DNA from 2 places in the Alteromonas infernus genome. Region 1 is predicted to be linked to the other one. Evidence: predicted binding sites of a transcription regulator. Region 1 holds the regulator's gene; the other holds the start of a gene.

What was found. The regulator MetJ, encoded in region 1, represses methionine synthesis genes. The targets are predictions, from matches to a motif close to TAGACGTCTAGACGTCTA.
Region 2: serA (phosphoglycerate dehydrogenase) is a predicted target of MetJ. The motif match lies at 1,871-1,888, and genes of this name have one in related genera.

Annotation. Positions count from the first base shown of each region.
Region 1 covers NZ_CACSIG010000033.1:156,779-161,444, reverse strand. Annotated here, with positions in the region: gene metF (methylenetetrahydrofolate reductase) at 205-1,092, opposite strand; gene metJ (met regulon transcriptional regulator MetJ) at 1,254-1,586, shown strand; gene ACX5J7_RS09545 (malic enzyme-like NAD(P)-binding protein) at 1,760-2,995, opposite strand; gene ACX5J7_RS09540 (hypothetical protein) at 3,546-3,863, shown strand; gene rpmE (50S ribosomal protein L31) at 4,031-4,243, opposite strand; gene priA (primosomal protein N') at 4,598-4,666, shown strand, end outside.
Region 2 covers NZ_CACSIG010000054.1:27,419-32,084, reverse strand. Annotated here, with positions in the region: gene ACX5J7_RS12765 (DUF481 domain-containing protein) at 1-401, shown strand, start outside; gene serA (phosphoglycerate dehydrogenase) at 547-1,776, opposite strand; gene rpiA (ribose-5-phosphate isomerase RpiA) at 2,022-2,678, opposite strand; gene ACX5J7_RS12750 (5-formyltetrahydrofolate cyclo-ligase) at 2,765-3,454, opposite strand; gene ACX5J7_RS12745 (hybrid sensor histidine kinase/response regulator) at 3,488-4,666, opposite strand, start outside.

The DNA.
Region 1 (4,666 bases):
AATGTGCGAAAAATAGTGGCCATATGATGGGAGGCCTATAGGTGTGGATAGTTCAATACACCTATATCAAATGGTAACTGGGGTAAGCCTTGGTGGCAAAATTTAAATTAGGCTTTATGCAGGTGATATAAAAAAGGCGCTTTTTACGCGCCTGTTCTGCATTCATATTATCAGAGGGTACTGTTAAAGCGAGTGCCACGGAGATTATGCGCCACTGCGTACGCCTAGCATATGGCAAATGGCGTAACTGAGTTCGCTACGGTTAAGAGTATAGAAGTGGAAGTGCTTAACCCCTTCTTTCGCTAATACCTTAACTTGGTCCATAGCAATGTTTGCTCCAATAAGGTTTCGCGTTGCCTGGTCGTCAGCGTCAAGGCCATCGAACATTTTATGTAGCCACCCTGGAACATGCACGTTAGTAAAGCCAGCGAATTTAACCAGGGTTTGGTAATTGGTTACTGGCAAAATGCCCGGCACTAAATCGATATCTACACCGGCAGCGGCTGCGCGGTCTCTAAATCGCAAATAAACGCTGGTGTCGAAGAAAAACTGCGTAATGGCTTCGGTTGCTCCTGCTTCAGCCTTGCGTTTAAGGTTAAGCAGGTCGAACTGCGCATTCGGGGCTTCAGGGTGCTTTTCAGGGTAAGCAGCAACGGAAATATCAAAATCCGCCACGTCTTTCAACAAGGCAACTAAGTCAGAGGCGTACATCTCTGTTTTTTCTAACCCTGGCGGTAAATCGCCGCGAAGCGCAACAATACGGCGAATGCCTGAATCCCAGTAGTCTTTTGCAATTTGCTTAAGCTCCTCGCGGCTTGCATCTACGCACGTCAAGTGTGGAACTGCAGCAACACCGGTTTGCTGTTGAATTCGCTTAACCACATCGTGTGTTCTGTCTCGTTCGCCGCTATTTGCACCGTAGGTCACCGACATATAGCTTGGCTTTAGTGGCGCTAAGCGCTCTACAGATTTCCATAGTGTTTGTTCCATGGCTTCCGTTTTAGGCGGAAAAAATTCAAAAGATACATCAATATCACGCAGTTCCGACAGGGACTGGTTTAATGCATCGATACCTTGCGCGTAAGAAACCATGGCTTATTCTCTTGAAAATGTAATTTTATAGACGTTTAGACGTCTAAATTAAATAATATATGTCTAGACGTCAAGAGGTTTACACTGCTCAATTGACCTTTTCGTGAACTTGTTTAGAATTTCTGTTCATAACATAAAAAAGAGTAGACCGAGTTAGTACAATGGCAGAATGGAACGGTAAGTATATTCACCCCTACGCAGAGCATGGCAAAAAGAGCGAACAGGTAAAGAAAGTCACTGTCTCTATACCAATTAATGTGCTGAAGGCACTCACCGACGAGCGTACTCGCCGCCAAATAAACAATTTGCGCCACGCCACCAATTCGGAGTTACTTTGCGAAGCGTTTTTACACGCGTTTACGGGGCAACCTTTACCGAACGACGATGATTTGCGCAAAGACAATCCTAATCGGGTGCCAGCAGAAGCGCGTCGCATTATGGAAGAAATGGGTATAGATCCAAGCTTTGAAAACAACGTCTCGGAAGATGAATAAAGTTCAGCTTAACCCATGCTAACAAAAAACGGCGCTATTAGTGTGAAGTGATCTCACAATAATAGCGCCGTTTTTTATGGCATATTAAACATAGTAATTCTTGTTTAATGCTACATCACTGAAGTTAGCCTTTCGCTAGTCTGGTTTTCGGCAACCCCACTGTTAATTTACCCCTATTCGGCCGAGTTTTCAGGTACCCGGGCCACGCCGGACGCTATCGCTGCTTTAGATACCGCAGTTGCGATACGTTCACATAAGCGTGGGTCCATCGGCTTAGGGATAATGTACTCTTTACCGAAGGTCAGACTGTCGCTTTTACTTGCCGCTAATACTTCTTCTGGCACCGGCTCTTTGGTAATGGTGCGAAGGGCTTCAACGGCGGCCACTTTCATCTCGTCGTTTATGGCCGTGGCGCGAACATCTAATGCGCCGCGGAAAATAAAAGGGAAGCATAGAACGTTGTTAACCTGATTTGGGTAATCAGAGCGCCCGGTTGCCATAATGAGGTCTTTACGCACCTCATGGGCCAGCTCTGGCTTTATCTCTGGGTCTGGGTTTGAGCAAGCAAATACAATAGGGTTCTCTGCCATTAACGCTAGCGTTTCTGGTGGTAAAACGTCAGGCCCTGATACGCCAACAAAAATATCTGCGCCTTCCATAACATCTTCAAGGGTGCGTTTGTCGGTGTTGTTAGCAAAGAGCTTTTTGTGCTCAGTCAGCTCTTCACGACGGGTATGAATAACCCCTTTTCTGTCTAGCATATAAATGCGTTCACGCTGGGCGCCGCATTTAATGAGTAGTTCCATGCAAGCTACCGCGGCTGCGCCTGCACCCATGCACACTATTTTTGCACTCTCGATATTTTTGCCCTGAATCTCAAGGGCATTTAGCATACCCGCTGCCGTGACGATTGCAGTGCCGTGCTGATCGTCGTGAAATACGGGAATTTTACAGCGCTTTATAAGCTCTTGTTCAATCTCAAAACACTCAGGGGCTTTAATATCTTCTAAGTTTATACCGCCGAAGGTGTCGGCGATATTCGCCACAGTATTAATGAACTCTTCTGTCGTGCGATGCTTTACTTCAATATCAATGGCATCTAGCCCGGCAAAGCGTTTAAACAGCAAGGCTTTACCTTCCATCACAGGCTTTGAGGCGAGGGGGCCAAGGTTACCTAAACCTAAGATCGCGGTGCCATTACTAATCACGGCTACCATGTTACCTTTAGCGGTGTACTTATAGGCATTATCGGGGTCTTCAGCTATTTCCCTAACTGGTTCGGCAACACCGGGGCTGTATGCTAATGCAAGGTCGTCAACACTATCTGCTGACGTAGACAGCTCTACGCGAATTTTTCCGGGGGTGGGGTAGGCGTGATAATCGAGTGCGCGTTGTCTAAAATCTGACATGTAAAATTGTATCCTTAGATGTAGGGTTCATCGGTGTTTTTACTCACGCTTTGCCGCTATCTTATGTCGTTATAGTTATAGGAAGATAAACACAAGCGCGTTCTAACCAAGTAATTACAAAAAGTTTTAAACACTGAAACTGAGCGAATCTAGCCACAGGTTCCAGCTTAATTTGTTGTTGCATTTTCAGTTACGCAATATGAATTCGAATAACTGAAAGCGCTACAAGGCATGATAGCAAGCCAATATTCATAAGATTAATACCCACTATCAGAACGCCTATCGCAACTTTAACACAGCATTTCATTGTGTACATATCTGATCAGAATCCTCATTAACCAATGTAGGGGAGCCACACTAATTAGACCAGTAAATTAAGCCTATAATTATCATTCATATCATTTATTTCAATATGTCTTTGTATTTTTAATTTCTATTATTGTGAGGCGTAGGGATCACAGCCTAAATTTTCACCAAACGATTATGTCTGCGGCGTCGTTTTGTTAATATCTCAAACATTGATACCGAAACTGCGGCGTGGACGAGCGTAATGACAGAACGAAAACTTATTGAAGTACTCACAGACGTATGCGAAAGCGTAAAAGAAGACAATAGCGGGTTTGCCTGGCTTACGCATACTGGCCACTGGCGTACACCTAAAGTCGTGGCTGTTTTTAGTCGCGAGCATGAAAAGCAGGTAGCGCAAACCAATGGGTGGGATATGGACTTTATAAGTCGGGTGAATATTGCAACAGCGGCCATTAAATCTAAACCCGTTGGGGTCTATTTTGACAGCGAAGAAGCATGTAAACAACGTAGCGGCGGCGACTGGGACGTGCACTTATCGAAGCTAGACAACGAGCATTAACGCGCCGAGCAGGCGAGGCTTAAGGCGCAGAGAGGTTTTTTCGTTTACAGTGATGCGAGGGGGCACGCGCTGATAGCCAATTAAGCACAGATATTATTTAACCTGCAAATAATGACAGGCAATAAAAAAGCGCCGTATAGGCGCTTTTTTCGAACTCGATATCAGGCTTACTTTTTGCCCAATGCACCGAAACGCTTCTTGAAGCGATCAACACGACCACCAGTGTCAACGTTACGTTGCTTACCAGTGTAGAAAGGGTGACATGATGAACATACGTCTAGGTTGATGTCTTTACCAAGCGTAGAACGAATTTTCATAACGTTACCACAAGAGCAAGTTGCTGTGATTTCTTCGTATTTAGGGTGGATATCTTGTTTCATGGGATTACCTCACATAATAAGGCCGTATCGCTATACAACCCGAAGTCGCACACCATACGTTACTTAATTCAAATGATAAGTCGTTCAAAGAACAGCCTATCGCAAAAAGAGCGGCGCATAATAAAGGATGGCAGAGGGTTGATCAAGCGGTTTTTGTATGCTCGCTAAACAACGAAACATTCCTTTTATGCTAAAGCGCAAAGTATGTTTAAATATTTCAGTTTAATGGCGGGTAAAATAAGCGTGACTTTTCCATGCAGCTTACTCTAGATACGTTTATGTGCGCTTATGTAACGGTTACGCCCGAAAGCTCAATAGACTTTAATAACTTTACGATAAGGTAGAACGTTCGCAATGGCCTTCATTCAAGTTGCTGTACCAGTGCCGCTGCGCCAACTTTTCACATATACCCACGATAGCGCA
Region 2 (4,666 bases), on a different contig from region 1:
AAGACGACCGCTTCAGTAACTTTAACTATCAAGCGACAGTGGCTGCAGGTTGGAACCAAAAGGTGTTAGAGAATAAGCGTCATACGCTTGAATACTCAATTGGTCCTGGTTACTCGTTCATTGAAACGCAAGATGGCGAAAACTTAGATAGCGTGATTGTTCGTGCGTCATCAGCCTATTCTTGGAAAATCTCTGATACCGCTAAGTTCACCCAAACCGTGAGTACGGAAGTCGGTTCTGATAACACTAAGTCTCGTGCTGAATCGGCCCTTACTGCAACTATTAGCGGTAACCTATCAATGCGTCTATCATTCAAACTTGATCACAACACCAATGTTGAAGACGATGTTGAGAAGCTAGATACAGAGACCGCTGTTAGCCTAGTTTACAACTTCTTCTAAGCTAAGATATACACACAACTACCCTCGCGGTAAGTTAGGCATTAGGCCTGTGTGTTAATCTAAAAAAAACGCTGCATAATATGCAGCGTTTTTTTATTTAAGCCCCAATTTTCAAAAAAGGGGGCTTAACGTCGATAAAGCGGTATTAGTGTAAAATACGGGTTTTTATTGTGCCGTCAATTTGCTGAAGTTCAGCAAGGGCTTCATAACCGCGGTCTTCTTTCACATCTACAACCACGTAACCAATTTCTGCGTTAGTTTGAAGGTACTGGGCTTCAATATTAATGCCTTTCTCTGCAAACGCCTGGTTAATTTGCGTAAGAATACCTGGCTGGTTTTTGTGCACGTGAAGCAGGCGTGAGCGGTTCGTATGCTCAGGAAGCGAAACTTCAGGGAAATTTACCGCAGACAAGGTTGAACCATTGTCGCTATATTTGGCAAGTTTGCCAGCCACTTCAATACCAATATTTTCCTGTGCTTCTTGCGTACTTCCCCCTACGTGAGGAGTAAGAATTACGTTGTCAAACGCACGAAGCGGAGACGCAAACTCTTCAGTGTTAGACTTAGGCTCAACTGGGAATACGTCGATGGCAGCGCCGTTAAGGTGGCCGCTTTCAAGGGCGCTAGCTAGTGCATCGATATCAACTACGGTCCCGCGAGAGGCATTGATAAGAATGCTGCCTTTTTTCATTTGAGACAGCTCTTTCTCGCCAATCATGTCTTGAGTTTGAGGTGTTTCAGGTACGTGAAGCGAAACAACGTCTGAGGTATTTAGAAGCTTTTCTAACGATTTCACCTGTGTAGAGTTACCGAGCACAAGCTTATCTTCAATATCAAAGAACTGAACACGCATACCAAGGTGTTCAGCAAGAATACTAAGCTGGGTACCGATGTGCCCATAGCCAATGATACCGAGTGTTTTACCGCGAGCTTCATACGAGCCTACAGCTGTTTTTTCCCATTCGCCGCGGTGCGCTTTGGCATTTTTGCTAGGCACTTGACGAAGAAGAAGGATAATTTGACCAAGGACTAACTCAGCGACCGAGCGTGTGTTTGAAAAAGGCGCATTAAACACGGGAATGCCGCGACGCTGGGTCGCTTCTAAATCAACTTGGTTTGTTCCAATACAGAAACAGCCGATTGCTACAAGCTTCTGTGCAGCATCAACCACTTTCTCTGTAATTTGAGTACGCGAGCGAATACCTACAAAGTGGGCGTCTTTAATCTTTTCAATCAACTCATCTTCAGGAAGAGAGGTTTTAAGAAATTCAATGTTGCTATACCCATTGCTTTTTAGCGTTTCCAAAGCGCTTTGGTGAACACCTTCTAACAATAAAATGCGGATTTTATCCTTCTCTAATGAAACTTTGCTCATGAACTCGCTATCTCTCACTGATGTAATTTATTTCGCTTGAATAACCCCTGCAGGTCTGAATATGCCAGGGAGTGGTCACTGTCGATATACTATAAAGACATCTAGACGTCCAAACGGAAATTAACAGAAAACGCATTAAGTTGAAAGTAGTTTTTGTATAGCTTTTCGCCGCTTAAGTTTATCGTTTACGTTAACTAACAAAATGATAACGCTGGCGGCGAAAGCCATTGGTAGTTTTTACGTTTTTACTTAAAGGTCTCAACACCGTTTTCTGTTGCACTTAGCACTATATCGGCACCGCGCAGAGCGAAAATGCCGTTAGTCACTACGCCTGGAATATTATTTATCTTTTGTTCTAGTTCCCGTGGATTAAGTATCTCAAGGTTATGAACATCCAAGATAACGTTGCCATTGTCGGTGATCACTCCCTGACGGTACTCTGGGTCGCCGCCAAGCTTAACCAGTCCACGGGCTACGAAAGAGCGGGCCATAGGTATCACTTCAACAGGGAGGGGGAATGCGCCCAGTACTGGCACCCGTTTGGTTTCATCTACAATACAAACAAACGTAGTGGCAGCGCCTGCAACAATCTTTTCACGAGTAAGTGCGGCACCGCCCCCCTTAATCATATGCTTGTGTTCGGTAACTTCATCGGCACCGTCGATATAAACAGAAAGGTTGCTTACTTCGTTTAGCGCAAATACTTCAATGCCCAAAGCTTTTAAACGCGCTGTTGATGCTTCTGAGCTTGATACTGCCCCTTCAATTTTGTGTTTAATTTTACCGAGTTCTTCAATAAAGAAATTCACGGTAGAACCCGTACCCACACCGACAATACTGTCTGATTCAACGTAGTCGATAGCTGCTTTGGCTACGGCTTGTTTCTTTGCGTTCTGATCCATGGTCATTCTCCGACTTATTTTGTTGGCAGTGTAACTTATATGCCTATATGAACCCACAAGTTCATAGTCACAATTTGTTATATCGACTATTCAGCGGTATTGAAAATTAGCGTGCGTGTGGGTGTAACAATAGCATCAAGGGGAACATCCCACGAGGCTACAGGCAACGCCTCGACTTCTTGCATGTCGTGTGCAATACCAACAAGCTTAGGTTTGTTGCTGCTTATATTTTTTTGTGGATAAACGTTACGCTGGGTAAAGGCTAGGGTACGGTCGTAATAGCCGCCTCCCATACCCAGGCGATTGCCGTTAGTATCAAAGCCAACCAAGGGCATAAGGATAACATCGCATTGCGACGTAGGAATAACGCTAGGGCAAACTAAGGCCGGCTCTTCAATATTGTATTTGTTTTTAACTAACGCTGTATGTTGAGTATAGGAAAGAAAGAGCAGGTGACCTTTACATATTGGGTGTAACACTGGCAGCGCGAACTGTTTTGCTTGAGGGGCTTGCCATTGCATCTCGATATAGTCTTTTAAATCAACCTCTCCGTCGTTAACTAGGTAGCCCGCGATGGTATTAGCCTCTATTAAAAAATTCAGCGAACAGAGTTGTTTAACTACGCCTTGCGCGGCATCACGCTGTTGTTGTGGGCCTAACGCACGGCGGGCTTCTCGAAGTTGTTTTCTCAATGTTGTACGGGCGTTGGCTTTCGCTTCGGGCAGCGTATTACTGTTTTTAACGCGCTGACTAGCTGAAATTGTTGATGCGGGCATGGGTCGATTACTCACACACTTAACATTATCATTCTAATTCCTTTTTACCGCCAAAAATTGGTTGAGTACTCGTACTAACTCATTACTGTCGACAGGCTTTGTAAGTACATCATCAAGCCCTTTTTCGTATAAAGACGCTGGCTTAGTGATGGCATCCGCGGTTACCGCAATCACTGGCAGTTCGGGGTTTATGCTTTTTATCTGAGCGGTGGCCTCGTCCCCCTGAATGCCTGGCAGGTTTAAATCCATTAACACAAGGTCTACAGGGTTAGCGTTAACATACTTTACGCCTTCTTCGCCTGTGCTGACAATAGCGTGAGCTACCCCTAATTTCTCGAACAATGTTTGGATAACGACTTGGTTAATGTAATGGTCCTCAACAACTAAAACCTTGGCAGACTTATCTATATTTATTTGCGCAACAAAGCTTTGTGGCTGTGCATTGGCAAACTCATTTGCAGTTAGGACATCGGAGGGCAAGGTCACGCTAATGCGAGTCCCTTCGTTCACCTTACTGCTCACTTTAATCGTGCCGTCCATTAACTCAATAAGGCGTTTTGATATATTTAATCCCAGGCCTGTCCCGCTAATTTGATGGGCGTTTTCCATTCTCTCGAAAGGAGTGAAAAGCCGTTTTTGATCTTCTTCACTGATACCAATGCCTTGATCGATAACATTGAATATTAACTTATCATTTTTGTATTTTACCTGGGCGTTAACCGACTTACCTGGGTTGGTGAATTTTATCGCATTAGATAATAGGTTAAGTGAAACTTGCCCAAACTTAGTGTCGTCGAAAAACAGTGTATCGGGAACACGGCTATCAATGGTGGACGTAAATATAATGCCGCCATCTTCAGCGCGAATCTTGGTAAGTGAAAATAAGTGGGTAAAAAAGTCGTGTGTACTTACCGCGCGAGGCATGACACGCATTTTTCCTGCTTCAATTTGTTTGATATCTAAAACAGAATTTACTATCTCTAATAGTCTTTCACCGCTTTGCGTCACATGTGACAAAGGAGTAGTAAAAGATTCGGGTAACTTAAGCTTTTGCGCTTCCCCTTCAAGTAGCCGACTGAACGTGTTGATAGCGTTTAGTGGCGTTCTTATCTCATGGCTCACATAAGACAAAAAGTCGGATCTAAACTGACTGGTGCGCTCTAGTTCTCTGTTTTTACGCTTTAGCTCTAAGTGTGCCACTACTGATTTACT